Linked DNA regions of Nitrosopumilus sp. b3. The protein of the gene in region 3 binds, or shares a complex with, the protein of the main gene of each other region. Links are inferred from orthologs where the notes say so. Each region holds a gene or a part of one and is shown on either strand. Other genes may lie near its edges.

Region 1 (10,573 bases), on a different replicon or contig from region 3:
TCGTTTCTGAAAATGATGACATGAAAGTGGATGCAGAAATCATTCATGAAAAATACAAATCAAAACTTGCATCATTAGATGAAATGGAAAAAGAAATCAAAGCCAAACTTGAGGCAAGACTGACAGAGTTAGATGAACAAATGAAGTCTGCAAAAATGTTATCCTTTGATGCAAAAGTGCAATTCAAGAGTAATGAAATCTCTGATGCAACATTTGAGACAGTGAAAGCATGTACAACTGAAATAATTGAACATGTTACACACGAAACAGCTGAAATCTCAAATGTAAAGAGTAGAATTGCTGATCTTGAATTGGAAGTAACAGAGATATCTGCACCACCTACACCAGACATCCAAGAATCCGCCGTTTCATATCTGGAGACACCTGAACCACAACAAGTAGTTCAGACAATTCTTCCAGAAGCACCAACCGAATCAATAATCACGCATTCAGAACCTATTGAAGCAGGAGAAAGTAAAATCCCTGAACCTCCTACTGATTCTGAAACAACATTTGCATTTCCAGAACCACCCCAACAGGTGACAGCAGATACATCAAAAGACGATAATGATAACGATTGGCTTGCTAGAATGGAAGCACAATAATTTTTTTAATTATTTTTTTAACACTTAGAAAGATCCAAGTTCATAGACTTTTTGATGGAGAAAACATATGATATCGGTCTTGGAAATAATAATACTGATTTAAGAAAAAAGGCTGAATCTGATTTTGTATCTTTTTGGGATGATCAGGCAAAAAGCCTCTCGTGGTTCTCTCCTTGGGAGAAAACTCTGGATTGGCAACCCCCCTTTGCAAAATGGTTTGTTGGAGGCACAATTAATGCCTCATTTAACGCCCTAGATGTACACCAAAAAACCAAATCTGAAAAACCGGCTATTTTGTGGGAAGGAGAGAATGGTGATTCTCGAGAAATTACTTATGGTCAAATTCTCATACAAGTCAAAAAATTTGCAAATGTGCTAAAATCACTTGGTGTGAAAAAAGGCGATAGAGTTACTATCTACCTTCCCATGGTTCCTGAACTGCCAATAACAATGCTGGCATGTTCTAGGATTGGTGCAACTCATACTGTGATTTTTTCAGGATTTAGTGCAGCATCCATTAAAGACAGAGTAAATGACTCTCATTCCAAAGTCATAGTAACTGCGGACGGTGGGTATCGCCGAGGAAAAATTGTCAAACTAAAAGAAGTGATTGATGAGGCAATCAAAGATTCAGAGTTTGTAGAACATGTTGTAGTTTTGGAAAGGACCAAAAATGAAATTTCTCTATCATCTAAAGATAAACTCTGGAATGATCTCATGAATAATGTTACAGATGAGTGTGATGCAGAAAAACTAGACAGTGATCACCCTCTTTACATCCTGTATACTTCAGGCACTACTGGAAAACCAAAAGGAGTTTTGCATGGAACAGGTGGATACTTGACACATTTGTATTCTACATTCAAGTGGGCTTTTGACATCAAAGACTCTGATGTATTTTTTTGTACAGCTGATATTGGATGGGTTACCGGGCACAGCTATGTTGTATATGCTCCATTTTTACATGGTGCAACTCAGGTGATGTATGAGGGTGCACCTGACTTTCCTGATGCATCAAGAATGTGGGATATTTTACAAAAATACCGGGTAACAATTTTTTACACAACCCCCACTGCGTTGAGAATGTTTATGAAATTTGGTGATGACATTCCAAATTCATTTGATCTTTCATCATTGAGATTGCTTGGAACTGTGGGTGAACCGATAAACCCTGAAGTGTGGAAGTGGTATTTTAAAACAATTGGGAAGGAAAAATGTCCAATTATTGATACCTGGTGGCAGACGGAAACTGGAGGAATGCTGATTTCTCCACTTCCTGGATTGGAGACAATCCCCTTGAAACCGGGATCCGGTACACGAGCAATTCCTGGTGTGGATATTTCTGTGGTAGATGAAAATGGAGAAGAGGTTTCAGCAAACACCAAAGGTTATCTTGTAATTAAAAATCCGTGGCCCGGGATGCTTTTGACATTGTGGGGAGATGATCAAAAATACAAAACTGTTTACTGGTCAAAATATGAAAATTGCTATTATCCTGGCGACTATGCACTAAGAGATGATGATGGGTATCTTTGGTTGCTTGGACGTGCAGACGATGTTTTAAAAGTTGCAGGACATCGAATAGGCACTGCAGAACTTGAAAGCTGTATTGTATCTCATCATGATGTGGCAGAATCTGCAGTATGTGGAATCCCTGATGATGTTAAAGGTGAGGTAATTATTGCATTTGTTGTTTTAAAACAAGGCGTTTTTGATTCTAAAATTTTGGAAAAAGAGATTTCAGAAAAAATTAGAAATGATATTGGTGCAATTGCAACGCCAAAACAAATCTATTTTGTTTCCAAACTCCCAAAAACAAGAAGTGGGAAAATAATGCGGAGATTGCTAAAGGCAATTGCAAACAATGAAAAAATTGGTGATGTTAGTACACTGGAAGACGGTGCTGCTGTAACTGAAGTTCAAAGTGCGTTTGATGAAATTCAAAAATCAATCAAGAAATATTCTGGATAGATTATTTTAATTCAGAAAGATTGACTTGCAAAAGCATGTCAAACATTTTCTTTAATCCATCATACTCTGATTTTGAATTCTCATCTAGCTTATCATACTCTCTTTCCTTAATTTCATCAAGTTTGTTTTGAGCCTCTTTGAAAAATCTTTCATACTCTTTTATGTTATCATCATTCATTTGTGTAAGATCAAATATCACAGTATTACTGCCTAGGAGATTCTTGTTTTCATCATAAATGCTTGTGGCCTGAAGTAATCCTGGAAATGTGCTTCCATCTTGCCTTTTGAATGTAATTTTTCTATCTGTGACTTTGCCCGTCTCAAACCATGCCTTTAGAGACTCATTCATGGCCTCCCAGGAATCCTTGGATATATGCTCAAAGATAGGCTTGCCTAGAATCTCAGATTTAGCATATCCTAAATTTGATGCATATGTGGAATTACAATCCAAAATAATTCCTATTGAATTGATTCTTCTCCACATTACAGGGGCGTCTTTGAGTGTTTTTCTTGTTTCTGTCTGGGACATTTTTTTGATTAGATAAGACTACTAATTAAACTAAAAATCCTCTAATCTAATTTGTTCAATTTAGACACATAAGACATCATAATCTAATTTTTAATTTTACAAATATGAGAAAATATCTTCATCGTGAAAATTCAAATAATTCTGATGTCGATCCAATGAATGCCCCAACTAGAACAGTGTTTTTTACAAAAAATAAACCAACTCCTCAAGAATCTAAAGCATCTGCATCATCCTCAAAAAATAATTTAAAATCCTTACAAGAAATTGACAAACGCTTATCTGATATCTTTCCTGATTCTCTATCTGAATTTGCAGATCCTGAAAAGTTTAACAAAAAATTAAGAGAGCTAAAAAAAGACATTGATAAAGAAATAAAGATGTATGACGCTATTCATAAAAAATTAGTATCAAAATCTGAATCTGTAAAAAAATCCCGAGATTCTTTATTCAAAAGACAGCAGGAATTAACTACATACATTGAAAAAAAGTCAAACGATTTTGAAACTAAAAACCTGGAAATTATTGGAGAAATGTCTTCGAAAATGGCTCATGATATTCGAAATCCATTAACCGTATTGAAAAGTCAAGTTGATCTTATGAAAATTCGACACAAAAAACATGAGGATGAGTTAATGTCAACATCCCTAGTAAGAATGGAAAGTGCGATATTACACATTACTGATCAAATTAATGATGTCCTAGATTTTGTAAGAGATCCAAAACTTGATTTAAAATTATACAGTTTGAAAACACTTGTGGATGATTCTGTAAACGAAGTATCGTTTCCAGAAGATGTTGAACTTAATGTCTCATCAAAAAATTGCAAAGTAAGATGTGATGCCACAAAAATGAGGGTGATTCTAACTAATATCATTCATAATGCCGTGCAATCAATAGGCACAAAAGGAACAGTTACTTTGGCTGTAACTGATTCTAATTCTGATGCAACAATTTCAATAGAAGATTCTGGCCCTGGAATTCCTGAAGAAAATTTGGAAAAGATTTTCAGCCCACTTTTCACAACAAAAAAGGAAGGAACAGGTCTGGGACTTGCCTCTTGTAAACAAATCATTGAAATGCATGGTGGCACAATTGATGTGAAAAATAATCCTACAACATTTACAATTACGCTTCCAAAGAACCCATCTTCTTAAATTAAAACCACTGATCTAGATTCTGACTTTTCTTCTCTAATGCTTTTTTTAGTCTGTTAAGTGTTGATTGAACTCTATCTTCTGAAAAACTTCTTTCTTTTACCAGATAATTTGTCATTCCTTCATAATCTACTTCATTAAAAATTATCTCGTCTACGTCTGCAACTTCTGGATTTAAGAAAATCTTTCTTATCTGTTCAAAATCAATTTCTTGTAATTGCTCTTGGATTTGAGGAATATCTTCTAATCTTAAATGCTGTCTAATCATTTTTAGTGCAGTTTTTGGACCAATTCTCTCAAAACCATTTGGGTTAAAATCAGTACCTATTAAAATTCCTACATCAATTAACTGCTCTCTTGTCAACTCTAACGCTTTGAGTGTTTTTTCAGTTTCAATAATTTCTGGAACAATGTCGATGTAGGTGTTTCTATTGGGTATTTTTCTTCTTCCGCTGTTTGTAAAATTTCTAACTAATCTTTTTGCTCCACATAAAATAGAATCAAAGTCTTGACTTGCTGATGCAAAAGCTTGTCCTGTGTTTGTAAGATGTGCAGCAGTTGCTTCCCCCTCAGATGGTGCATCAATATATGGTATGCCAAAATATGTGAGGATTTGTTTTGATTCTTTTACCATTCCGTCTTTCATACTGGTTGTCTGCTGAGCATATTTTCTTGCATCTTCCATATTTCCAGCAGCTACTGCTTTTTCGTATTTTACTGTAGCATCTTTTTTAATCTGTTTTCTGCGCTCAATTTCCGCTGTTTTCAATGATGGTGGCTTTCCATCAAAAACATAGACTGGCTTTATTCCTAATGATAGAAAATTCACATTCCTGTATAACAATCCACTCAAATGGCTGGTTATCCTTCCTTCAGAATCTGATAATTGCAAACCATCTGGTCCTCTTATACTTGCTAGAAATTGGTAGATTGCATTGTATGCATCAATAGCAATTACTTTGGTTGAAAATGCATCTAGAGTTGTTTTCTCCCTGACTACTAAATCTTTAAGATTTAACCCCATTGAGAAACATTGGATTTTTGTTCTATTTTGTGTTTATCCTTTTGATTTGATCGTTTTTTTAAAATCATTTTTAATATGTCAGGGTTTTTAGCAAATTATTATGTCAAAGATGAATATTTCATCTGGATTAGAGGAAAAAATTTTTGATTTTAAAACAGACCATCATGGCGTTATCACAAAGATTGTTTCATACTTTCCGCTTTCTGAGAATCAAAGACAAGAAATTGTCTCTGCGATAGGATTTGATTTTAGTAATTTTACATCGATTTTTTCAGATACTGTATCTGAGGAAGAATGGAATAAAACTAAAGAGCAGATCAAAAAGAAATTTCATGATGAATTGTTTGATATTGATAAAATCAAGTAAGAAATTTTCTAATTTGCTTTATTATGGAGAAAATCCCAGACTAGATGCCGGGATAGCCAAGTGGTAAGGCGGCCGTCTCGAAAACGGCTACGCGCAAGCGTGCAGGGGTTCGAATCCCTTTCCCGGCGGCTTAACATCATATCGATTCTCAAAAGAAGAAATCGTTCACATAATTAAATTGCGCAATGATATTTTCATAACTATGGGTAGGAGAGAAGAAATTCTCAAAATGATTCAAAACTCTCCTGGAATACATGTTAGAGGCTTGATAAAGGAGACGGGATTTGAGAATGGTGTACTAGTCCATTATTTACAACAATTAGAAAAACAAGGCAAGATAAAGTCACAAAAGCGTCCAAAATATCTGAGATATTACCCAATGGATGTTTCAGATGATGAGTTTCCAATAATAAGAAATATGAGAAAACCTACCAAAAAACAGGTTCTTTTTGAAATTTTAGTTGAGGGTACGCCGAGCTTTCAAGACTTGACAATCAAAATAAACAAAGCGCCAGGGACTATCTCTTGGAATCTTTCTGCGTTAATTGATGAGGGTATAATTGAAAAATGTAAAATAAATGGAAAACAATGCTATAAAATAAAAGATAAAGCATTATTTAAAAAAACATTTCAGAAGGAATTTTCAAAACTCTTTGAAAAAAATGATGAACATGATGAAGATATTTTTTTGGCATTATAATTTTGGTACATTCGATGAAGTAACCAATTTTGTTTTTTAACATAATGTTGTACTTTAACCAATGAAATCAATTCTAAAATATTCCATAACCGGAACTGCACTTGCAACTCTTTTGGTTGTTGCAGCAATATCAGTTCAAGGTGTGGATTATGAAGCAGAAGCCTTGATTGGTGCTCAAAGCTCTTCTGAGTTAGGATTAGAGGGTGAAAGGGCTAAAATGGGATTGGGTACAGGCTATGATGACCGTCTATATGTAATTCATATAACTAGTGGAGATCCTAATAGCCAGCATCAAGTACATGCTTCGATGATGGGAATACAACATGCCAAAGCTTTTCAAAGTGCTGGAAAGGATGTCATAGTTTTCCTTGATGTTGATGGTGTCCGCATTGCAGATGAAGACAGACCTACGGCTCTTACGGTTCAGCATGAGGCCTTAAAGGAATTTCTGAATAATGGTGGTAGAGTTATTGCATGTGAGCATTGTATTGGTAGTTTTGATGTAGATAATCTTCTACGTGGTGTAGAGGTAGATCCTCATCCATACATGCCTAAAATTCAAAAAATCCTATCTGAAGTTGATGTTGTATTGGATTACTGACATCGATTTTTTTCTTTATTTTTTTTAATTTCACTCACCATAAATCTAATTTGAAATTATCTACTCTAAAAAATAAATATTCTATATCCCAACTAAAAGTGATTTTACAACTGAATGCTCATGATTTGGTTATACGTTTGCAAAATATAGAATAGCAACAATTGTTACAAATAATGCACCAAATGTCGCAATTACAAACGAATCAATTTTTTTCACATTTTTTAAAATTTTATACATCTATTTTCCACCCTCTATGAGTAAAACCGGACACGCAACTCTCTCTAAAACTTTTCGAGATACACTACCTAGCTTCAAAATTGATTTAATCCCTCGTAGTTTTCTTCGTTTTGCCATTACTACCAAATCAAATTCTTGGTCATTAGTAATGTGTGCAATTTCTTCTTCAGGATGCCCCTCTACTACTTTAACTGACGCGGCAACATTGTCTCTTTTTAACTCATCAACAAGTTTTTGCATGCTCACCTCCATCTCTTTTTTCATTTCCATTTTTGCTTTCTTGAGTTCATCTTTCCATTTACTCCTTCCATGATCAAACGTAAATGAAGAGGGTTCAGGAATTCTTTCAACAATGTGAAGAATTGTTAATTCTGCATTGTGAATTTTTGCTAGTTTCTTTGCATGAGATAATGCTTTGTTGCCTGCTTTTGTACCTGCATGAGGGACAAGAATTTTTTCATACATAATACTAATCCAATTTTTTGACATATAAGTAAAAACCTAAAAAAATTCTAGTGCTAAAATAGATCCTTTTATTAGGCACTAGTAGTTAAAAAATAATTTCTATAAATATTAAATTTTCATTTTTATTTCTAATTGACTCGTTTTGTAATAACTGATTCACTCAAAAAAAGACTCAGCTTTATAATATTCACATTAATCCTTGTTTTTCTATTTGGATTAGTTAACATTGAGCATACTTCACTAGGTATTCCGGAACCCCTTTTCCCAATTTCTGAAGAAACTGAGATTGTATTTGACATTGTATTTTGGATAGCTGTTGGACTTTTTGTAATTGAATTAACAATTGCCTACCTTGAAATAAGAAATCTCCAAATTTTTTTAAGAAAAAATTGGCTTGAAATAATTTTACTTTCACTGATGTTTGTATTTGGTGGATTTGAATTATTGAGAATTTCTTTACCTACTCTAGACCAGATCAAAATTTCTAAGACTTCATTTAAACTGTTGAAGATATCTGTTGCATTAATAGACCAGATCAAAATTTCTAAGATTGGCTTTAGGAATGTTCAAAAACCTAATTCTTATTCATAGTTGATGAAAACTATCGTAATCGCCACTAGTAAAACTCCTAGTCTGATGATCTGTCAATACTAGATAATTTGCATAATAACACCATTTTTGATGTCAGTGCGTCAAACTTTTTGTACCATTCACTTCCCCAGTGCGTTTAGCATCATAAAATAATATCATAAAAAAGTGCTTTTGGCACTAGAATGAAATCCCAGAAATACTAAATAGTAAAACAGCCTAAAGACTGCAATGGCACAAATAAACGACACAGCACTAGAGAAAAACATTGACATTGGAATTGCCCAACATGACAGAGAAGGAGTAGTCAGCTTACTGACTTCTTTACTTGCAGATGAATATGTACTGTATACGAAGACTAGGAATTATCATTGGAATGTAGTCAGTCCACATTTCAATGATTATCATAAATTCTTTGAAGGTCAATATGGTGAGCTTGAAGTAATCATTGATGATGTTGCAGAAAGAATCAGGCAACTAGGTGGCAAAGCAATTTCTACTCTTGAAGAGTTGAAATCACACACTAGACTCAAAGAGCATCCTGGTCAATACCCTGATGACAAAACAATGTTTTCAAATCTAGCAGAAGATCATGAATCAATTATTCGTGATTTAAGGGCTGATCTTGTAAAATCTGATCAGAGTTTTCATGATATGGGAACTAGTGATTTTCTGACAGGACTTATGGAACAACATGAAAAGATGTTGTGGATGATTCGAGCAACTGCTCCTACATCCTGATATTTTTTCAATAACTTCTTTTTTCCAAATGTTATTCTCTTCAAAATGTTTAAAGTTACATGAATTAACTGACAATCATGACTAGTGAGACTGAAACAAAAATCCGTGAATCAGGGATTTCTACTGCTGAACTGATTTCCCATTTTAGAGAAAAATGCAAAGTATGTGGACACCACAGAATTATGCACAATGACTTGGGTGCTTGTGAGGGAGTGATGAATAAACCATGCACTTCAGGGTGTGATGGTTTTGATCCTGAATGATCCTAGACTCAAAGTTTTTGCCCATTCTAATTCTTTAATAAGATATTTTCTGTAACCTAAACATGGATTCAGAAAAAAAAGAGGAGAAGATTTTTCCTTTAGGGTATGAACCATCAGACATCCCTGTTTCTGACAATCCAAACGTGAGAAATCAATTACTTGATTTTATTTTGCAATCTGGGCCTACAGAAGTTGTAGATACTGATTTGTTTGCTGTGATGGCAAAGAGACGCTCAACAAGAAAGTTCTCAGATAAACCCGTGGAAACTACAAAGATTGACAAAATCATTGCAGCAGCTGATACTGCCCCAACTGCTGGAAACTTTCAGGGATTTGAAATATTTTATGTAAAAAGTCCAGAAAAGAAAAAACTACTAGTTGAGGCATGCAATAAGCAACCATACGTTGATGCCCCTGTAGTTTTGGTTTTTTGCAAAAACCCTTCAAGAGTAAAATTCGACTTTCCTGATGAGATTCTTGCAAAATTTGCTATTCAGGATGCCACATTAGCTGCAGGCTACTCTCAGCTTGCCGCTCAAGCATTAGGATTAAGCTCGATTTGGATTGGAATGTTTGATGAGAAAAAAGTCATGGACGTAATTGGGACGGATCATATTCCATCATCTGTTTTGTGTATCGGATACCCAAAACAAACAAAGTTCCCAAAACCTAGAAGGAATCTAAAAGATCTGGTCCATGTTGTATGGTAGGACCGCCTAAAATTATTCATCTTTAAATAATCATAGTTATTTGTTAGATTCATGACTGATGCATATGTTATGCTAAATTGTGAATTGGGTTCTGAAGAACAAATCATTGAAGAACTAAAGCAGATTGAACAAGTTGTTGATGTCTTTGAAACTATTGGGACTCATGACATGTTAGTCAAACTGCAAGCTGAAAATTTCGAAAAAGTTCGTGAGATTGTTTCTTGGAATATTCAAAAGATGAAAAATGTTCGCTCCACTGCAACATTGATAAAAAAAGATAACTGACGATTATCTGTAATCCTTGAAAATTTAATTATGATAATCTCCATATCCAATTCATATGGTTGATGATAAAAATGAGATTGAAAAACTCATTGATAATATGATTACAAGTGGGGATGAGTTAGTTGATAATCTAAAGAGTGTTCTTCCTGACTCCTTGGCAGAGTCTATGGTGATGTTTCACGAGTCAAATGTCTCAAATTTAAAAAAAATACGTGAATTTCTAAACAAATAGACACTGCAAAACGATTCCTATGATTTCTACTATATCCTTTTTAACAATAAAGTAGTATTCTGGCTATGACTAGATCCAGAACTATCACCATCACTGTAAAA
Region 2 (10,377 bases), on a different replicon or contig from region 3:
CTCAATGATCTTAATGTAACATCACAGAATTTACAACCTCTACCACAACCACGCATTACCTCTACCATTCCATGCATACTTGGTTCTACAATGTCAGGAATTTCTTCTAGTTCAGGTCTATCCCAGAAATTAACAAATCGTCCATGGATTTTTTTACCATTTCTTTCAAATTCTTTTACGTTGACTTTAAAGTCACTTCTCTTTCTGAAAGGATCCATATTTTCAAATTCACCATTAATCAAATAATTGAAGAATCTTCCAGCATGTCCGTCAATTTCAGGTGCAATTCCACCCAATTCTCCCTCTAGAATTGCATAGATTCCAAACTCTTCAATTTTTTCTGGATCATAATTGTATTGCCAAGTTCCAGATGCACCGGAAATCACTTTTGCCTTACTACCAGTTTTTAATTTAGCAGCTTTGATTCTATGATGTAATTCAGCATTGTAAAATTCATCATAAGAGGTTTGTTTTCTACCATAAGTAAATGTCATTGTTACAGGACCCATTCCAAGAGGATCCATTTCATAAGTTCCAACAACTTCAGTTTGAGGGCCAATGAATTTTTCAATGTGATCAGGATGAGCTACAACTACATCTTGTCTGCTAAATCCATCTCGGAGTAAACCGGCTTCTAATTTTCTCAAACCGTATGGGGCATAGTTTGCAACACCATTTGTGTGAGGAATATAATTACAAATAAAATCAAACAGAATTTTTGGGGTTACTTGATTTCCAAGAATTTTGTACCAAAAACTGCTTTTATCCCGATTAGGGTCAAGTGCAGGTGCACATCCAAAAAAGGTAGCTAATGAAAGTCCTCGATATGGAGACATTAAAGTTCTGTCTGCAGTTAAAACAATTTTCGGAGTTCCCATATCCTTCAAGGAAATAATTTTATGATTTATTTTAAACCTTGCTAGCGAAATTCAATATTTTTCTAAAATTCCAGCCTTATTCCTGTAAAAATGACCAAATTCCTTGTTTGAAGAAAGATGCTCACCATCAAAGACAGTACCATCCCTGCATACTAGGTCTTCACCAACGCAGCAACTTCCACAAATTCCAACACCACATTTCATCATTCTCTCAAGACTTGCTTGGACAAACATGTTCCTTGAATGTGCAGATTGGACAGTTTTATACATCATTATTTCTGGCCCACACACATACACACCATCAAAATGAGATTCATTGACTAGTTTTTCAACTAAATCAGTAACAAAGCCTTTTTCGCCATAACTTCCATCATCAGTTGAAACGAGTACTTTGTGAGAATTGTTCTCCAGCATGCTATTTGCAAATTCTTCAAAGAAAACTTCATCTTTTGATTTTGCCCCTATCAGAACAGTAACATCATCTGTAGGTTTTACAAATGAAAGCAATCGCATCATTGGAACAAGACCAGTTCCACCACCCACTAACAAAAGTTTTCCTTCTTTTAGATCAAATGAATTTCCATAAGGACCGCGAATTCCAATCTGTTGTCCTTCTTTGATATTAAATAATCCAGTTGAAGCTGGTCCATGTTTTCTCACAGTAAATGCAGCTTTTCCAGGTTCTCTAGTAATCATTACACTCATTGGTAATTCATTAACTCCGGGAATCCAAACCATTGCAAATTGTCCAGGAAGTACATTTGACATTACATCATCAGAAAAAACCAGAGTTCTAACAGTAGGTGTTTCATCAATTACTTTTTCAATTGTGACAATTGTTGTATGATTATGATTTCTTTGCAAGACCCACCATCTCCTTTATTGAAGAATAATTTTTTCTTTTCATGTATTCTAGAATACCATTATTGATTTCACCAAATACATTTATCCAATTATCACCAACCGCACTTCCAAGTTGAATTGCAGATGCACCTGCCAAGAAGAACTCTACTGCATCCTCCCAAGTTGAGACACCACCACATCCAATAATTGGAATGTCATATTTTGAAGAAATCTCATACACACATCTCAACGCAATAGGTTTGATTGGAGTTCCAGATAATCCACCAAATTTATTGCTAAGAATAGGTCGCTGTGTTTCAACATCAATAGCCATAGCCCTAACAGTATTGATTGCAGTAATGGCATCAATTCCAGAATCTATTGCAGTGCCTACAGTGTTAAGATAATGAGTAGTTCCTAAACCGACTTTAGCAATTATAGGAACATCAGTTGAATTTTTAGATGTAGTTACAATCTTTCTAACTAGTTCAGGATCATCGCCAACTTCCAAACCAACTTTGGCAACATGAGGGCAGGATAAATTTAGCTCATATGCTGTAACTTTACAATTTTCAAATTGTTTTATCATAAACTCAAAATCTTCAGGAATTGAGCCAACCAAACTAACTACAATTGGAACATCTTGGTTTGGTTCAATCATTTTAGCAAAATTTGGAGCTCCAGGGTTGGATAGGCCTACAGCATTTATCCAACCACCACCTTTTACGCCAAAGATTGTTGGATTTGGATAACCCTCCCATGGTTCTGTACTAAGTGATTTTGTTACAACTGCACCAGCACCTGAACGATATAATCGATTAAAAACATCCAAAGATATACCTAAAATTCCAGATGCAAGCATTACAGGCCTATCTAATTGAATTTGACCTATGGAAGTTGCAAGACTGGTTTCCACTTTGAATAATGAACTTGGTTTCGAATATAATAGTTGATTCACGATTCTGGTACCTTTTTTAAAGGTGATTTAGAATCAACTAGTCATGTATTCTGTGATATTAACAGAATTTGGAATCTCAGTTTTCAATGATGACAAGCTTGAAAAATCATTTCCTTTCTCAAATCCAGTTAAAGAATATCTTTTAGTAAAAAACAAAGAATCAAAACTTAATGAATTAATCAATTATTTAGCTTCAATTCAAAGAGGAGTCTCCGTTAGTGATGAAGCACTACTTGCAATTTTAAAAAAACATTCAATTGATTGTTATTTGATGGATGCAGCACAATTAGATAATGTTCAAGCAACAAAACCACAAATTATTGTAGATTCTGGCTTTGCCTCTAATTTACAAGACACATTAGGAAAACTAAGAGAGTTTGCTTTGGGAATTTCATCATCCAAAGTAACAGAGGTTTCTGAAAGTCCGGATCTTCACATCATTCAAGCAATTAATTCATTAGATGAGATTGACAAGATTGCAAATGGTCTAAGTTCAAGACTTCGGGAATGGTATGGATTACACTTTCCAGAATTAGATAACATTATTGACAGCATTAATGGATATGCACAAATTGTTCTTGCTGGAAAACGAGAATCATTAACAAAACAAGTTTTTGAAGAAGCAGGGTTTCCAGAATCAAAAGTAGAGATGTTGACTTTAATTTCTTCAAAAAGTAGGGGAGGAGATATTTCAGATGTCAATTTAGCTATAGTTCAATCAATTGCAAAACAAATTTTAGATTTTCATGAATTACGTAAAAAACTTGAAGAGCATGTTGAAACTGCCATGCAAGAAATTGCACCAAATCTTTCAGCAATTCTTGGAAGTGCAGTAGGTGCAAGAATTTTAGGAAGAGCTGGAAGTCTCAAGAGATTGGCATCATTACCTGCCAGTACAATCCAAGTACTGGGAGCTGAAAAAGCATTGTTTAGATCATTGAAGACAGGTTCTCAACCTCCAAAGCACGGATTATTGTTCCAGCATGCTATGGTTCATGCAGCTCCCAGATGGCAAAGAGGAAAAATTGCCAGAGCAGTTGCTGCCAAAGCCGTAATTGCTGCGAGAGTAGATGTCTACGGAGAAGGACTAAACCAAACACTTCTTGAAAAACTCAACATCAGAGTAGATGAGATTGGAAAAAAGTATGAAAATCCAACTGAGAAATACATGAGAAAACCCCAAGAATTTAGGCGTGAAGGAAGGGGCTTTGGAGATAGAAGAAGAGAAGGTGGAGATAGAAGAAGAGAAGGTGGAGATAGAAGAAGAGAAGGTGGAGATAGAAGAAGAGAAGGTGGAGATAGAAGAAGAGAAGGTGGAGATAGAAGAAGAGAAGAAGGCGGTTCAAGAAATGAAAGATCAGGTTCAAATAAAAAGAGAAAGAAGTTTGGAAGAAGATAATCAATCATATTTTTGGATAAAATCAGAAGGCGAAAGAAAACTAGCTACTGAAAATTTAGTTCCAGGAAATCAAGTGTATAAAGAAAAATTAATTATCAAAAAAGGAGTAGAATATAGATTATGGGATGCATTTAGGAGTAAATTAGCAGCAGCTATAATGAATGATCTTGAATATTTCCCATTTGAAAATAAAAGTATAGTTCTGTATTTAGGAGCCTCAACTGGAACTACGGTTAGTCACATTTCAGATATTGTAGGTCCTAGTGGAATAGTTTTTGGTGTAGAACATGCGAGTAGAGTGGCAAGAGATTTTCTCGATAGAGTCGCATCATATAGAAAAAACATCATTCCAATATTACAAGATGCAAGAAAACCAAAAGAATATTTTTCAGTCTTTGGAAAAGTAGACATCATATATGTCGACATAGCACAACCAGATCAAACACAAATTGCATTAGATAATTGTGAGATGTATCTAAAAAAAGGAGGTTATTTCTTTTTAGTCATCAAGACACGTAGTATTGATGTTACAAAATCACCAAGAAGAATTATTGAAGAGGAAACTGAGAAGCTAAAAAAGAATTTTGATATCTTGCAATCAATTGATTTGCATCCATATGATAAAGATCATGCAATGGTAATTGCAAAATATAAAAATTAATTATTTCCAGTTATTTTTAGAACGGGTTTCCAGCTTTTACGCACAAAATTAGGCAGGGCATGATTATTTTTATAATATTTAGTCACAAATTTCACTGTTATAGAATCTGAAGGATACCCACTACCCAAATCATGATTTCTTCTTAACTTTGCAATTGCTTTATCTCTTGTAACTTTAGCAAGAATAGATGCAGCAGAGACTACTACAAATCTACTATCTGCGCGATGATATGATCTAATTTTATGATTGTCAGATAGTTTGGAGATTTCTTTTCCAAATCTAGTGGGATTTACATCACAGGAATCCACATATGATATATCCGGATTTAATTTTGAAACTACTTTTGCCATGTATTTTGCCTCTAAACCATTTAGGCAGTGTTTCTTTACACTAGCATCAATTAATCTAGGAGAAATTTTTGCAATATAATAATCATCTACGATTTCAATAATTTTTTTGTATAGATGTTCACGTAGTTTAGGAGTAAGTTTTTTTGAATCTTTTACACCTAATGCGCTTAATTTTTTCATATTTTTTTTATCAATTAACACTCCAGCTATTACTAATGGGCCCAACATAGGACCACGTCCAGCATCATCTATACCACAGATTTGCACGAATTGTGTCTTAATGCACAAGTATTAAACCGTTATAGGATTAGAAAAAATGAAAAATAATTGGAATTTCCAGATGAAACTTTTCAAGAAATAATTGAAGGTACAACAAAACTACTAGTTCCAAAAAAATCAATTACCGATAAAGTTCCACCAAAAAAACCTGCATTCTTTAATCCAAAAGCTAAAGTGAATAGAGATTTTTCCATTATTGCATATGCATCTTTTCTAAAGAATTTTCAAGGACCAAAAATTTTCTTAGAAGGATTATCGGGAATTGGTGCAAGAGGATTAAGAGTTGGAAATGAGTTAGATGTAGAAAAAATTGTAATAAATGATCTAAATCCCACCGCACTAGAAATGTCAAAATATTCAGCCAATCTGAACAATTTAGAAAATATTAAATTTTCTGAAAAAGAAGTATGTAGATTTTTGAGCAAATATTCAAAAAAAGGCAAAAGAGGTTCAATTGTAGATATTGATCCCTTTGGTTCTCCTGCAGCATTTTTTGACTGTGGGATTAGAGCAACGATGCATGGAGGAATTTTGTCTACTGCAGCTACGGATCTTCAAGTTCTAAATGGGCTTTTTCAGAGTGCCTGTAAGAGAAAATATGGTGGAATTCCAGTAAGAACAGAGTATGGAAACGAAATAGCCATTAGACTGATTTTAGGTTGTCTAAGAGCAGTTGCAGGAAGACTAGGTGTAGAAATCATACCATTATTTGTGGAAAGTGAGATGCATTACTATCGAACCTATGTCAAAGTTCTAAACAGACCAGATCAAAAAGAAAATTTAGGATACATTTTACACTGCAAAAATTGTGGCCATAGAAAAATATCATTAGAAAAAGAAAATGAATGTAATTTGTGCAATCAGCAATTCAATATTGCTGGTCCTTTATGGATAGGAAAAATTTTTGATAAAGAATTTATTCAAAACATGATTTTTGAAGTTCCAAATTTCCAAATAGATAAAAATTGTGAGAGGGTACTTGGAAAATGTCTTGCAGAATCAGAAATGCCTGCAACTTATTTTACATTAGACGAGATTGCATCAAAAATGAAATCATCCCCACCTAAACTTGAAAATGCAATTTTAAATTTACAAAAAAATAATTTTCAAGCAAGTATCACATCATTTAGTCCAACAGGGTTTAGAACAAATGCCAAAATTAATGAAATAATTAAAATATTTCAGACTATCCAATAAATCCTAAACAAACAAGATATAGTTCACTACTTTGTTTTCTACTAGCATTAGGTTTTGTGAGATTTATTCTAGAAAATTTTTTCTTTACATAGTCTCTGAATTCCATAGAATACTCACCGTCAAAAACTTTGAAAACAGCATTTCCTTTGTTTGCTAAAACCTTGTCCATTATTTTGGTGCAATCATAATTTAATGAGATTTGTTTTGCATGATCAACTGTCCAATTTCCACTAACTTGAGGAGAAAGATCACAAACTACAGCATTAACTTTACGCCCAAAATAATCCATCACCTCATCAACTACATGCTCATCTTCAATATTTTCTCGAATAATATGGGCTCCGGGAATTTCTTCAACATAGGATAAATCAACACCCATCACTTTACCTTGATTTCCTGCTAATTTTACTGCCATCTGAGTCCAACCTCCAGGAGCACAACCAAGATCAAGTACGTAGAATCCAGGACCAATAATTCGATAAGATTTGTTTAGTTCTTGTAGTTTGAAAGCTGCTCTACTGCGATAACCCTGCTCATGAGCTAATCTTCGGTAATGATCTTTTCGTGCATCAATTAGTTTCATTTGGCCTTCGCAGGTTTTTTCATCTCGGCAATTACCCAGTCTTCAATAAACTGACAGTTTCTAGGACTAATTTCGCCTTCAAGTGAGCATTTCTGTTCAACAGGACAAACCAAGCATGGAGCGTTTTCGATTGATTGAGTACTGATTGGAGTTTTCTTTAAAATTAGTTTGTAAGTCCAACGTCCTTTTTCTAAAAGTTTTTCTCTATAAATTGTCCCCATCCTTTCAAGCTTTAATGCTAAACGTGAACCATCACGACTTGTAAGTTTAAGTTTTTTCCATAGCTCACTTTGAAACATTCCTTCAGATTCGCGTTCTGCAAGTATATCACAGACTTTGTTTGTAAGTCTCTCCATGTCAACTTTTTCAATTTGGAAATTTTCAATTTCTTCATCAGAAAGTTGCTCTTCTAATTCTTCTTCTAATGTTTTTTCTGCTTCTTTTTTGGCTTCCTCTAATTCTTTTTTAGTTAATTTTTTCTCTTTTGGTGGTTTTGCTTCGGCTTTTTTCTTTACTGGTTTTGCTTTAGCTTTTTTCTTTGCTGGTTTTTCTTCAGTTTTCTTTGCGGGTTTTGCTTTAGCTTTTTTCTTTGCTGGTTTTTCTTCAGTTTTCTTTGCGGGTTTTGCTTCAGCTTTTTTCTTTACTGGTTTTTCTTCAGTTTTCTTTGCTGGTTTTGCTTTAGCTTTTTTCTTGGGAGATGAATCTAGGATTTTCTTTTTCTTTTTTAATTCATCTAATTCTGCTTTAATTTTTGCAGCTTCATCAGTTAGAGTATCTTTTTTCTTTGCCATCAAATCACCTCATTTTTTAAATTCAAATTCCTATTTATCATAGAAAAATTCATGCCTATTTAACAGTAAATGTTCCCCTAGTTGAGATAGTCTGTAACTGTTTTGAAACCATTTCTGCTACAATCTCATATGAGCCTGGAGAGTCAATGATTTTAGAGAATTCATCATTAATTGGAATTGTTCCGGTTCCGTCACCAAAGCACTGCTCAAAATATCCACCTTGAGTAATCACATCATTTGATGAAGAGTAAATTGTGACGTATAGATCCCCACAGTCAAAAGATGCATCATCAATTTCAATTTGAATTTCGACAGGTGCTGTTGTGGAGTACTGTTTTGCAAGACCAATTATTTCAATCGGAGATTTATGGCTTGAAAATCCTTCAGAGAAAGACATTGGCCACATGTTTAATTCCCTGCCAGGTTTATCCAAGATATCATTCATTACAGCAGATCCAAATACAATTGAAAATATTACAGGTAAGACAAATACTAGAAAAATTTTTTTAGACACCATTTTGTTTTAAGATCTGTGATTCCCTTATATCTATTTAGCAAAATTCTAAACTTCAGATCAATTTGACGAATGAGTTAAATCGTAGACAACTAAATATCGCTAGATGCGACTTAGAAAATTCAGAGTTAGAGCATATCGTTGTATTCATGATTCTGGAGAGATTACAGTAGGGGATCTAGCTGCCTTTGTAGGTAGAAATGAAAGTGGTAAAACAACCATACTTCAGGCATTAACCTTGCTAAACAGAGACGAGGTAGTATCAGAATTGGATCTATGTGATGAAATGGATGATGAATTAAAAAATGAGATAAGATTAGCAGAGGGAGAATTTGATCTAAACCAGCATGAGAGAGATTTGATTAAAGAAAAATTCCCAAGTTTGCCAGAAATTAAAAAAATTAAATTGGTCAGAACAAACAGAAGACCAGATGTTCAATACGAATTTGAAGATATTGAACTTAGTGAAGATGAAAGTCAAGGAATCAATTCATGGGAAAATTTCTCAAGACAAATTTTAGGATTTTTTGATACAATTCCAAACCATCTAAGAATACAAATCGATACGAAATTTTTTGAAGGACCAGTTCCAAAGAATCAAGAAACTTTTGATAGTGGGATGGCAGAATTCAGTAATCAGTTTCATGTAATTGCAATTCAGGAACCAAAAGTTATTGAAGAATGGGAAAAAATCTATGAAAATCCAGAAAACCAATTTTCAAATTTACTTAGTGGTGAAAGCATAAAAACAGCCTTGGAAAATTTCATAGCATCGGATTTACATCCAAGATTTGTATATTTTTCAGATTACAAAAAAATCTATGGCAACATCAATCTTAATGAATTTCTCAGGGAAGAAAGAGGAGAAAGAGCAGATTCAATTGAATATATTGAAGAATTTGATAAAGCAGAGACTGTAAGAAATCTATTTTATCTTGCTGAACTTGACATGAAAGAACTAGACGAAGTAAAAGAAAGCCCTTCACAATGTATCAAACTTTTAAATGCTGCAAGTAATAGATTGACCAAAAAACTAAATCCTGCATGGAAGGGTGACCCAATCCACGTAGATTTAAGATACAATCCAGGAAACATTATGAGTGTAGTAATTTCAGATGTCCATAAAGACGGAACAATAACAAACACAGGGTTACTAAATAGAAGAGCAGAAGGATTCAAATGGACATTTTCATTTATCGTAAACTTTGCAGCTGAAACTCAAAGGGCTGAATTAAAAGAAGCATTATTGCTTTTAGATGAGCCTGCTAGAAATCTTCATCCGACTCAGCAAATGGGAATTTCTGATTTGCTAAAAAATTTAGCGGGTTCAAATCAAGTTCTATATGCAACACATTCTCCATTTATGATATTTGATTATACACCTGGTAACTTGCTAGTAGTTGAATTAGATAAAAGAAAACATCTCAGTAGGATCTTTTATGATTATTGGAATGCAGATGATAAAACATTAACACCAATTTTGTATGGATTATCTAGAGGACAGGTAGAATCCATTGTAGATAGAGAAATTGGAACCAATTCCAGACCAATAATAATTGTGGAGACAATGTCAGATGCTATGTATCTTAATGCATTTGACAAATTTTTACAAGATCCAAATATTTCAATGAATCCTCTTAATGTTGTAGCAGCTTATAACAAAAATTCAGTTTTACCATTGGCAATTTTTTACAGAAATCACGGATACAGAACATTTGTGCTTTTAGATAATTCAGAAGAATCAAAGCAAATTTCGGCTCAACTAGTATCAAATGAGTTTTCATCCATTCAGACCATATTCTTTGAAAGAGAAGGAAAGAAGCTAGAATCAATTGAAGACTATATTGCACTAGAGGATTATCTGCATCCAGTCAATCAGACTTATGAAATAAAGTTAAGGCGTGAAGGGTTTTCAAATCTTACT
Region 3 (10,569 bases):
ATGGGCAATTAACTATATGATCACTGTTTAGTGGTCTGGCAATACTAACTGAAAGTAAACCATCAGCACGAAATGCATCAATATCTGATTTTGTCTCCAAAATTTTTGCTGATTCGGGATTATTCCATTCAACTAGATAAATTCGCCACATCGGACTGTAATTTTTATCATCAAGGGATGCACCCGCAATTCCTGCTTGGAATCCTAATGGACCAGAACCTTTAATTCCATTTTTAAATTGGAAAAGATCTACTGCTCCAGAATGTGCAATCAGATTTGCAGAACTTGGAGATGATACAACACCCATTGTCTCTGCAGGTCCTAAAGGAGTAGCATCAGTTACAATGTAGTAAATTGTTCTTCCATCAGGTCCCCAACCTCTATGAGCAACAAAAGTAACTGTCAATTCTTCTTCATTGATTTCTATTATTTGTCCCCCACCATATGGCATATCATCAGTTATTTCTTTGTCAGAACGTATCTTCATCTGTCCATCAGGCCAAGTAATCTGTGGAGAGTTTAGTACTATTCCTGTTTCATTAAATTCTATTCTACCTTTTTCTTGAGCATCAATAATATCGGTAGCAGATTCAAATACTATTTCTTTTTGACCTTTTTTCCAGGTAACTTCAATTACAGAATTTAGTGCACTATATTCAGATTCTTGTGAAGGAGTACTAGAAAATACTTCATCTTGGAATCCATAGATTCCATCACCTTTTACTCCATTTTTAAAAATGAATATTTTTTGTAGTGTATCTTTAGGAACATCTGCAATTACAGGTGCTACCTCTACATTCCATTCTTGTTTTTCAGATAATTCTTTTGCATATTCTTTATCACTTCCATCTGTAATGATGTAAAGAATTTGATTTCCATTGTAGATTCCTTTATGCATTGGAATGGTAGCAGGCACATTAGTTCTTGAAAGTAGTGATGATGGTTCTTCTTTTTCTAATTCAATTTTTTGCATAATCACTTCAGTAGGCTGTCCTCTAATCCATCCATCAACACTTACAGTTGAAGTAAATTCTTTTGATGTTGGAGAATGTAATGCAAGTGCAGCTCCTGTAAACTCAAAAGATCCGGATTTTTCCTGTAAATCAATTAGAGATAATCCATAAATTGTTTTTCCATCAACAGTCCATGTTGGCTGTCCTTTTGAATCTTGAGGATTAATTTCATGTAAAACAACTATCTGAACAGGTGAACTTGAGGTAAATGTCATAGAGCCATCATACAAAGTTCCTTCATTTGGAGAAAGAATTAGTGCTAACTGATGATTCTCATGTCCTAGCCCAGGATCTTGAGAAGAGGTTATAGTTTGAGTGAAATGGATTTTTTTTCTTGAACCTGCATCTGCAAACTGATCAGAAATGGAAGAAAGTGAAATGAGACCAATGGCTAAAACTCCAATTAACAAAACAGCAATTAGTTTTTTCAATAAATCTATTTTGGTTTATGCCCTTAAATGATTTTGTCTCAATTGATTTTGTCTAGTTCAAATGCGTTATGCAGTGCTCGAACTGCTGCATTTGTATCAGAATTTTTAACAACAAAAGCAAGATTTAGTTCTGATGAACCTTGGGTTATCATGGATACGTTGATTTTATTTTTCTCAATTGCTCCAAATACTCTTGATGCTACTCCAACTGTTCCTCTCATTCCAGAACCTATCAATGCAATAATGGCCACATTAGTAGTAATTTCCAATTTTTTGATAATTTTTCCCAATAATTCCATCTCTAGTGCACTGACTGCTTTATCAAGATCAGTATTTTTTACCACAATTGTTATGCTTGATTCGGATGGATTTTGTGAGATCATCATTACATTAATGCCAGATTTTGCTAATGTTTCAAATATTTTTGCTGCAGTTCCAGGAGTTCCAACCATACTGCCACCTCGAATATCAATTAGTCCATTATTTTGAATATTACTTACACATTTGACAGTATTTTTTACTGATGCTGATGGTGATACAGTTACTAAGGTACCTTCATTTTTGACATTAAATGAATTTCTAATCTTCATTGGAATTTTCTTTGATAGTAAGGGCTCAAAGGTTCTTGGATGAATTTGCTTGGCACCAAACATAGCCATCTCAACTGCTTCAATGTATGAAACTTCTTTTAGTAATTTTGCATTCTTTACTATTTTTGGATCAGCAGTCATTAGTCCGTCAACATCACTCATCAACCAAATTTCATCTGCCTTTATACAAGAACCAATAGTTGTTGCAGAATAATCTGAACCACCTCTACCAAATGTAGTTACATGTCCGTGTTGATCTGCACCTGCAAATCCTCCCACTACAGGAACAATCTTCTTTGAGAATAAATTATCTACAGTCTTTGATACTCTAAGTCTGGTAGTATCCATTAATGGTTTTGATTCACCAAAATTTGAATCAGTGATTATTCCAACTTCCTTTCCAGTAAGAGGAATTGATTTTTTTCCTGAATCATTGATTGCTGCTGAGATTAATTTTATCGATAGTCTTTCACCAAATGAAATGAGATAATCCATTGATCTTGATGTAACCTCACCAAGTAATACCATTCCATCAATTAAAGCAAGAAGTTCTGAAAAATCTTCATCTAGTTTTCTTAATAATTTTTTTTGTAGATCAGATTTTTTGATTGTCTGTTTTGCTAACTGTTTGTGTCGATTTGTAATCTTTGATGCAAGTTGTTCAGCTTTTGATTTATTTTCTTTTTTTATTGATTCAGATATCTCTATTAGATCATCAGTTGTTCCACTAATAGCAGAACAAACAACTACAATTTGATGTTTCTTTGATAAAGAGTTAATCTGTTTAGCTATTGCTTGAATGTCTTTGGTAGCAGAGATTGATGTTCCGCCATATTTTATTACGAGTCTCAATTCAAAGTACCTGAATTAGTTAATCTTTAAATGCTTTAACTTTCCACGCGTGGGGCCAAGTAAAAGTGAATTCTGCCAATATTTGCTACCTTAAATTCAATTCTGAGAGGTTTTGCGCTTGAAAACTCACATGTGATAAAGCCTGCAGTGGTACCTACTGCCTTTACTACAGGATTCAGATACTCAAGGCTGTAAGTTCCAATACTGTCTTCTTTTGAGGAGATTTCTTCAATCTCTTCATCTTCTTTATCCAAATCTATCACTACCTCTCCGGAATCTCCTTTACCTGAAAAGTCACCCTTAGAATCAGATGTATGGATTGTTAGATAATCAGATACTACCTGCACATCGCCGAGAATTTTATCAAACTTTGAGGAGGATAAAATTATTTTAGAATCATACGGAATTTTTGGTAATGGTGTATCTGTTGCAGAACTTTCAATTAAACGCATTTTGTATTTTTTATTTTTTCCAACAGTAACTAGTAACATATTTTGTTCAGAGATGCTAATCTCTATGCTATCTTTTTTGTCAGCTCTTTTGATAAGTTTTGAAAATTCATCAATTCTAACTCCAAATTTAATATCACTATCACATTCATATTTTTCAAATGCAGAGTTTGGCCAAGAAATATCAATTAAAGCGACATGAGATGGATCCATCCCTCTGAAGGTAATTCCTTCTGCTGTTGCAACAAAAGTAGCTTCTTCAACAAGTGTAGATATTGCAGATATGATTGCCTTTAGATCATCAGAACCACTTGTTTTTGCTCCAAAAGTCAAATCAATTTTCTTGACTTAAAGTTCCAGTTAAACGTTATGTGTAATCTCGCCAGGTGTATTTACATTTCTGGCAGCGATAAAATCTTGTTGTAGGTTCATCTGCACTTCTAGTTTGAAACATCCACCAAACTGCCTCATCATGACCACATTTTTCACATTCTAATTTGATTGTTGGATGAATATCTTCTCCTTCATCTCCTTCAAAAGCTAAAAGTGAAAAATCTTCTTTTTCTTCTTCAACAATTTTTTTTGTCTCTTTTACTTTTTGTCCTTCTATGTAGCCACATTTTGAGCATTCAAGACCAGAAGTACCCTTCTTTAATTTGACCTCACATTTGGGGCAAAATTTCAATCTAATTTACCTTAATTTTAGAATTAAATAGTTGCTTGAACTCTTCTGCCATTTTTATTGCGGAATCTGTTGCTTTTTTAATTTCTCCCAGAGGTTTTGTACTGGAGTTAATTCTCATCCAGCATTCATTGGTAAGGGGATGTTTTACTATAACTCCTGCAAAATCAATATTTGATCCTTTTAGGAGTTCATGTTGAATAATGTATAAGATTCCTATATCAGTCTCAGTGATAGAAAGGCTGATTTCTTTTGGTTCAGAACTGATCACTTGTGCGTTCATGTATTCAGAAAAAGCACTTATTGCGGATATAAATCATTATGAGCGGTAGGAATGGCAGAAAGTAAGATTTCAGAGATAAAACTAGTAAATTCCAAGGATGAGTACTCATCTGATGAAAATGTGGAGATTAATGTACAATTTTCAGTTGAAGGAGACCTCAGAAATGCGTTTAATGAAGCAAATTGGACTAAAGCCTACAATAACAATGATGTTTCTTTCAAAATGAAATATGGTATTAAATTGACATCAGGTGGATTCAGAAAGAAGGAATTAGGCAGGACCATTGATACCTATAGAAAGGCATCAATCTTTTGGACCAGAAATCCAAAACTAGTCAATCCAATGAAAGATAGAAGAATTTGGGTCCAGGTAGCCAAAAATTTTGAGCCATTTATCAGACTAACTGAAGAAGAGGTAAGGCAAGAACTTTTTGACTTTGATGAGAAATTTGTATTCAAAGCTTCAGATTTAGGAAAAGGCAAGCACAAGATTAGCGCTGAGGCATTTGCATCATGGCAAAAGCATGACTATACAGAAACTGGTAGTATCAAGAATAATTCTAGTGAAATTGAAATCACAATCAATTAGGACCTGTTTGAATATTTACTAAAAATAACTATAGCAGTATTTTGATTATTTTTTCAGGTTGTTATGTTTTCTATGAAAAAGTTGTTGAGCAATACTAATCATTTTGTTGAAATCTTCGTCAGTTGCATCAAGTTTTGCAAACTCAACTAAGCTTGAAAGTTGAAAACAATATCTAATATCAGATATAGGATAAACACTATTCTCCAGATGGGATATTAGATCTTCGTTTGTAATTTCCTTGTTTAATTTTAATTCATAACTCAAGAAAAGTCTGATTGCTTGACTGACTTTACCATAAGCATCTTTGTATTGTTTTTTATTGAAATTATCTTTTGCCTCAATTAGTAAATTATTTGATTCTAAGACATAATCAAATTTTTTTGATTCTTTAGAAATGGGGGGCTTTGAGGGAATTTTCTTTTTAATTTTTAATTTTTCATATAGAAAATATGCAATGATACCTGCAGGTACGAGTATCAAAAGTGGATACAGATGTGAGTAATCTTTCCATGGTTTCTCAAGTTGAATGTTTACCAATTCATCATTTTTAAAATCTGCTACAATTGTTGCAGTCTGTGTTTCATCATTTTTGTAAACTAATGAGATAGAAGTCATGTTTTGATCAAAAATAAATTCTAAATTCTGCTCTACAAATGTATCTTGAATCAATTGGTTCTCATAGTCTTGAAAAGTAGGATCTGCTCTGAGTTTAGCTAATAATCCTTCTTGTTCTTCCTGAGTTTGCTTTTGGATCTTAGTTATGGTTCCATTTATCATACTTCCCTCAATTTTTGCCCATTTTCCTTGCTCATTTTGATAATTTACTTCAAAATCTCCTGTTGAATCAGAACTAGGATTCAGATTTCCACCAGTTACGTTGTATCCCTGTTTCAAAAGTTCATGATGAGATTTTTGAAAATCTTTAGCAGATGCAAGTTGATTTTCAAATGTTTTTTTGAGGCTATTTTCTTCTTGTAATTGCTCTTGAATTTCTTTTTTTAAAGCATTGCTGTCTTGTGCTAATTGATTATTTTGAAGTCTTTGTTGTGGATCTTGGGCTATAGGAGACGGTTGATTCATTATCTGATCTAATTTTTGTTGAAGAGATTGTTGTGTACTTGAGGGGTTATTCTGAGCAGATGCTCCTTGCTGAGATGAGCTTTGCATTTTATTTTGTACGTTATTTTTTTGAGATTCATCTGTAACAAAATGAATTGTGATTGGATCAAAGGAGACATTCATTTGATTTCCATCATTGTAAATGAAATTCAGATTTACTGAAAGAATAGCAGGTGAGGTACTAGTTCCAAAGTCTAATGAAACTATCTGGGTTCCTTCATTAACGGTAAACATAGATGCTTGTGTGTTAGAGCTTGAAAATTGTGTGTTTGCTTGTCTAATTTGTTGAGTTATAGTGTATTGTAGCATGCCAGATATTTGTTGATTGAAATTATTTTGAATTTCCAGAGGAATTACAGCATTTTCTCCAATCTTGAAATAATACTGTGATTGTTCAACAGACATCACAATGTCTTCTGCAAATACAAATGGAAATTCAATTAAAAATAATAAAAATAATAAACATATTTTGCTCATTGAATAATTCTCCCCTTACCATATCTCATGTAGATTTGTAAAAAGAACAATCCAAGTGATGCTGCAAAGAACCAGTCTTTTATGCTGGTATCTTCTTGCTCTCGTTTAATATCTTGACTGATATTTTTGTAGATGTTTTCAAGAGTCATAGAATCTATTGACTTGAAATATTTTCCACCAGTATTCTCAGCTATTGTCTTAAGGGTTGTTTCATCAAGTTCTGCATATTGAGCCCTACCAAAAAAATCATATCCCAAAACTACCTTATTTTCTGAACCTAAACCAATGGTGTAAACTTGAATGTCATTTAATTTGGCAAATGCAACTGCCTCACTAGGAGTAATCACTCCTGCATTGTTAACACCGTCACTGAGGAGGATGACTACTTTTTGCTTATTTGGTACGGATATAGCCATATCAATTCCAAGACTCAATCCATCACCTATTGCAGTTTTGCCTTCCCTTGGCAGAATATCTCTGAGTTTATCTATCACCTTATCCTTGTATGGACTTAGATATGCAGCAGTGGTAGCCCCTGTTTCAAAAGTTACAATACCTGCATTGTCTTTTGGTTGAAGAGAATCTAGTAAAATTTCAGCAGATTTTTTCGCAGATTCCAATCTGTTAGGAGGGTAATCTTCTGCTTGCATGCTTCCAGAATTATCAATCACTAGAACTACGTTCACACCCTCTTTAGTTTGTTCTAATGGGATATGAGGATCTGCAAATCCAATTATCATCAATACAATTACTGAAATTGATATGTAAAACAACAAAGAGTCTCGTTTAGTTTTCTTCTTGTTTCCTAATGCAGATTTGATAAATGATAAATTGCTAAATTGTATTGCTGCTTTTTTCTTTTTTGTTAGAATTTTATTGTAGAAATAAAATAATGCAGGTATAACCAAAAGAAAAATTAGAACATATTGATTATCAAATCCTGCCATTTTTACTTACTCCTTTTCTTAAAGAATTTTTTCAGTGATGTTGAATAGTCTTGTTCGGTCAATAAGGGAACGGTATCAACTTTTATCTTCATCATACTAGATTGAAACTTTGAATCGTTTTCAGATATCAATCTTGAATATGAATTTCTAAATTCTTCATTTGATGTATCTACTAGAATTTGCTCACCTGTCTCCTCATCTTCTAGCTCTATCATCCCAACATCAGGAATCTCTCTTTCTCTAGGATCAATTATTCTCAAAGCAATTACATCATGACGCCTTCGTAGTAGTTTGAGTGGTTTAAGATAATCGCTATTATCAATAAAATCAGAGATTACAAAGACAATGCTTTTTCTTTTAATTATTTTTGATATTTCTTCAAGTGATTTTTTGAGGTTAGTTTTCCTAGAATTAGGCGTAAAAGTGGTCAGAAAATCCAATAATTGGATGATGTGTTTTCTTCTTTTCTTTGCTGGAATGAATTTTTCAACATTTTCTGTAGTCAGAAAAATTCCAACACCATCATTATTTCGAAGTGCTGCAAACATTAGACTAGCAATTATCTCAACAGATTTTTCTTTTTTTGAGATGTTTGTACCAAAACTTCCAGAACCAGAAATATCAATAATAAAATATACTTGCAAATCTCTTTCTTCGATAAACTCCTTGATGTAAGGATGATTAAATCTGGCAGTAACTTTCCAATCTATTGCTCGTATATCATCACCTGCTCTATAATCCCTTATTTCAGAAAATTCAATTCCTTGTCCTTTGAAAATAGAATTATAATTTCCAGTAATTATTCCATCTACTAGTTGTTTTGTTTTAATATCTAATTTTTTAATTTTTTTTAACATTTCTTTTGTTTGGAGCATTTTCTCACCAGAAAATATTCTAATATTACGGAATTGTAATTTTATCAATAATTTTTTTTATGATCTCATCTGTTGTGACTTCATCTGCCTCTGCTTCATAAGTTAAAATAATTCTATGTCGCAATACATCATTAACTACGTCTTGTACATCTTTTGGAATTACGTATCCTCTTCCTTGTAAAAATGCATTTGCTTTTGCAGATATGGTTAACCATAATGATGCCCTTGGAGATGCACCATATTCAATTAGTTCAGAAAGTTGTAGATCATATTTATTTGGAAATCTTGTTGCATCTACAATTTGTGTGATATATGTTCTAACTTTTTCATCAGCATAAATTTTAGGTATAAAATCTTGCATTTCTAAAAGTTTTTCATTCGATAGAATTTTTGCTGGTTGATATGAAATTCCTTCAGTGAATCTTTGAATAATTTCTGATTCTTGTTCTATTGTTGGGTAGGAAATTAGAATTTTAAACATAAAACGATCTACCTGAGCTTCAGGCAACTTGTATGTTCCTTCAGATTCAACTGGGTTTTGTGTAGCCATTACAAAAAATGGTTTTTCTAATTGATACGTTTCTCCCTGAATACTTACTTGGTTCTCTTGCATTGCCTCAAGTAATGCAGATTGAACCTTTGGCGGTGCACGATTGATTTCATCGGCAAGTATGAAATTTGAAAATATAGGACCTTTGATTGTTTTAAATGAAGTTGAGGCATGATCATAGATTTTAGTTCCCAAAATGTCTGCAGGGAGAAGATCAGGTGTAAATTGCAATCTAACAAACTGAGAATTAATGCAATTAGACATTGTTTGGACGAGTAATGTCTTTGCCAAACCAGGAACTCCCTCAAGTAAAACATGTCCCCGAGATAACAATGCAACAATTAATTTTTCAATAATTTTGTCTTGGCCTACAATTACCTTTGAGATTTCTTTTTGGAGACTTTGGAGGGTGACTGAAAATTCTTTGGCTTGATTTGTTAATGCAGTAACTTCCTGACTCATTTTGTGTCACTCCAAGTAGAGGTAAAAATACAATTGAGATTTATAAAAATTACTTAACAAAGTATCATTTGCTATCCAAATATGTAGAAAATTAATTCTGTATTCTAATTTTATTGAAAAACATGCCTAGAAATACGGTTATTATAAAAAAATATCAAGGTCAATTAGGGATATAAGGAACTTTTTGAGAGATTCAATATGGCAAAATATGATGGTCTGTTAGGACAACCAATTCTTGAAGTTGAAGAACCTGATAAAGAAGACGGAATTACCTTTATCTTCAAAGACAACAGGTTTTTGTTCATCAAAGCAATTGATGGAAAAATTGAGACCGTGTCAATTCCAGAATAGGTGATATGAATGGAAAAATTTGATGCAATCAAAATGTTAGAACTTGTAAAAGTTGAAGATCCTGATTCAGACGGAGGATTAACTATGATTTTCCAAGAAAATAAAACTTTGAAAATTAAAGTTGTAGATGGAAAATTAGTTTCTGAATTTGTCTAAGAACTAATTTTTTACATGTTTTTCATAAAAACCAATAGCTAGTTCTTGTACTTCAGATTGAATAGAACCAGGTCTTTCATCTCGAATTTTTTTAATTGCATCTTTTGCTGCATATTTTTTATATTTTACAAAATAACATGCAAGGATTGTTCCTGCTCTTCCCATTCCAGCTGCACAGTGAACCATTACAGATTGATTGTTGCTAATTTGTTCATGAATGAAATCCACTGCTAAATCAATTTTATCCATATCAGGGGCAGTTAGATCAGGTGTGGGAACATGAAGATAACCAATATCTTCTATCCAATCATCTGGTAATGAATTCTCAGTCATAGTTACAATTGATTTTACTCCTTGATCTAAAAGCCAATTAAATTCATCAAAAGTTGTGGGAAATCCCGAACCAGCTAATTGTTCTTCGATCAACCAAGAAAAGTTTGTTGGTTTTTTTGTAATTTTTCCATGAACTTTTCTCCATAAATTCCCAGGTTTGCTCATATGAGTAATAGGAAACTGCTGTATTTTTAGCATTGCGAAATATTGAATAAAATTATGATGCTACCGCTCTTACAGGTGAGCCTGTTGCATCTTTTAGTTTTAGTGGTAGAATTGTAAAATTAAATTCCCTAGAAGGAATCTTATTCAAATTTGTTAGATTTTCTACTATCAGAATATTATTTTTTGAGAAAATATGGTGAGTAGTAAATGATTCATCTTTTCCTAGATCTATACTTGGAGAATCTA

Evidence for each region.
Region 1: the proteins of pcn (region 3) and fen are in contact, whole or in part, in a crystal structure (PDB 1RXZ), measured with the Archaeoglobus fulgidus proteins. The link is inferred for Nitrosopumilus sp. b3 from one-to-one orthologs. Residues at the interface, in WP_010877842.1 of Archaeoglobus fulgidus: Asn43, Val44, Ala45, Met46, Pro120, Arg121, Pro123, Leu125, Gln151, Met192, Ser194, Asn218, Tyr219, Pro220, Ile237, Leu238, Ala239, Pro240, Arg241, Ile242, Glu243, Ser244; in WP_010877775.1 of Archaeoglobus fulgidus: Lys326, Ser327, Thr328, Gln329, Ala330, Thr331, Leu332, Glu333, Arg334, Trp335, Phe336.
Region 2: the proteins of pcn (region 3) and rnhB are in contact, whole or in part, in a crystal structure (PDB 3P83), measured with the Archaeoglobus fulgidus proteins. The link is inferred for Nitrosopumilus sp. b3 from one-to-one orthologs. Residues at the interface, in WP_010877842.1 of Archaeoglobus fulgidus: Val39, Ala42, Asn43, Val44, Ala45, Met46, Leu125, Asp168, Ser194, Asn218, Tyr219, Pro220, Ile237, Leu238, Ala239, Pro240, Arg241, Ile242, Glu243, Ser244; in WP_010878125.1 of Archaeoglobus fulgidus: Ala74, Ile178, Ala179, Ile183, Arg190, Ser195, Asn196, Leu197, Arg198, Gln199, Lys200, Thr201, Leu202, Asp203, Phe205.

What each region holds. Positions count from the first base shown.
Region 1 is NZ_MU078694.1:420,732-431,304, reverse strand. The notes cover bases 3,273-6,222. They hold fen (flap endonuclease-1), read right to left. Parts: upstream 5,284-6,222; coding sequence 4,261-5,283; downstream 3,273-4,260. Other genes in these bases: C6990_RS04670 (winged helix-turn-helix transcriptional regulator), read left to right, coding at 5,853-6,222; C6990_RS04680 (hypothetical protein), read left to right, coding at 5,384-5,650; C6990_RS04690 (ATP-binding protein), read left to right, coding at 3,273-4,259. In the rest of the region: C6990_RS04705 (CdvA-like protein), read left to right, coding at 1-605; acs (acetate--CoA ligase), read left to right, coding at 660-2,576; C6990_RS04695 (PAS domain-containing protein), read right to left, coding at 2,578-3,105; more of C6990_RS04690, read left to right, coding at 3,210-3,272; more of C6990_RS04670, read left to right, coding at 6,223-6,350; C6990_RS04665 (DsrE family protein), read left to right, coding at 6,412-6,951; C6990_RS04660 (universal stress protein), read right to left, coding at 7,189-7,653; C6990_RS04655 (hypothetical protein), read left to right, coding at 7,786-8,244; C6990_RS04650 (Dps family protein), read left to right, coding at 8,473-8,982; C6990_RS04645 (hypothetical protein), read left to right, coding at 9,060-9,245; C6990_RS04640 (nitroreductase family protein), read left to right, coding at 9,308-9,955; C6990_RS04635 (Lrp/AsnC ligand binding domain-containing protein), read left to right, coding at 10,007-10,240; C6990_RS04630 (hypothetical protein), read left to right, coding at 10,296-10,472; C6990_RS04625 (hypothetical protein), read left to right, coding at 10,538-10,573. UniProt on the Methanocaldococcus jannaschii protein: Structure-specific nuclease with 5'-flap endonuclease and 5'-3' exonuclease activities involved in DNA replication and repair.
Region 2 is NZ_MU078697.1:108,334-118,710, forward strand. The notes cover bases 3,547-6,300. They hold rnhB (ribonuclease HII), read right to left. Parts: upstream 5,357-6,300; coding sequence 4,736-5,356; downstream 3,547-4,735. Other genes in these bases: C6990_RS10005 (NOP5/NOP56 family protein), read left to right, coding at 3,547-4,078; C6990_RS10010 (fibrillarin-like rRNA/tRNA 2'-O-methyltransferase), read left to right, coding at 4,029-4,739; C6990_RS10020 (tRNA (guanine-N1)-methyltransferase), read left to right, coding at 5,417-6,300. Outside these bases: C6990_RS09990 (B12-binding domain-containing radical SAM protein), read right to left, coding at 1-878; C6990_RS09995 (dihydroorotate dehydrogenase electron transfer subunit), read right to left, coding at 930-1,742; C6990_RS10000 (dihydroorotate dehydrogenase), read right to left, coding at 1,726-2,679; more of C6990_RS10005, read left to right, coding at 2,723-3,546; more of C6990_RS10020, read left to right, coding at 6,301-6,565; C6990_RS10025 (RlmE family RNA methyltransferase), read right to left, coding at 6,555-7,148; C6990_RS10030 (helix-turn-helix transcriptional regulator), read right to left, coding at 7,145-7,939; C6990_RS10035 (hypothetical protein), read right to left, coding at 7,995-8,456; C6990_RS10040 (AAA family ATPase), read left to right, coding at 8,560-10,377. UniProt on the Methanocaldococcus jannaschii protein: Endonuclease that specifically degrades the RNA of RNA-DNA hybrids.
Region 3 is NZ_MU078693.1:212,509-223,077, forward strand. What follows is about bases 1,796-4,741. They hold pcn (proliferating cell nuclear antigen (pcna)), read right to left. Parts: upstream 3,669-4,741; coding sequence 2,922-3,668; downstream 1,796-2,921. Other genes in these bases: C6990_RS01265 (aspartate kinase), read right to left, coding at 1,796-2,886; C6990_RS01275 (transcription factor S), read right to left, coding at 3,703-4,020; C6990_RS01280 (RpoL/Rpb11 RNA polymerase subunit family protein), read right to left, coding at 4,022-4,300; C6990_RS01285 (hypothetical protein), read left to right, coding at 4,352-4,741. In the rest of the region: C6990_RS01260 (DUF7482 domain-containing protein), read right to left, coding at 1-1,444; more of C6990_RS01265, read right to left, coding at 1,483-1,795; more of C6990_RS01285, read left to right, coding at 4,742-4,888; C6990_RS01290 (hypothetical protein), read right to left, coding at 4,934-6,484; C6990_RS01295 (vWA domain-containing protein), read right to left, coding at 6,481-7,431; C6990_RS01300 (DUF58 domain-containing protein), read right to left, coding at 7,434-8,306; C6990_RS01305 (AAA family ATPase), read right to left, coding at 8,332-9,318; C6990_RS01310 (hypothetical protein), read left to right, coding at 9,517-9,669; C6990_RS01315 (hypothetical protein), read left to right, coding at 9,679-9,825; C6990_RS01320 (dual specificity protein phosphatase 23), read right to left, coding at 9,829-10,323; C6990_RS01325 (cyclase family protein), read right to left, coding at 10,376-10,569.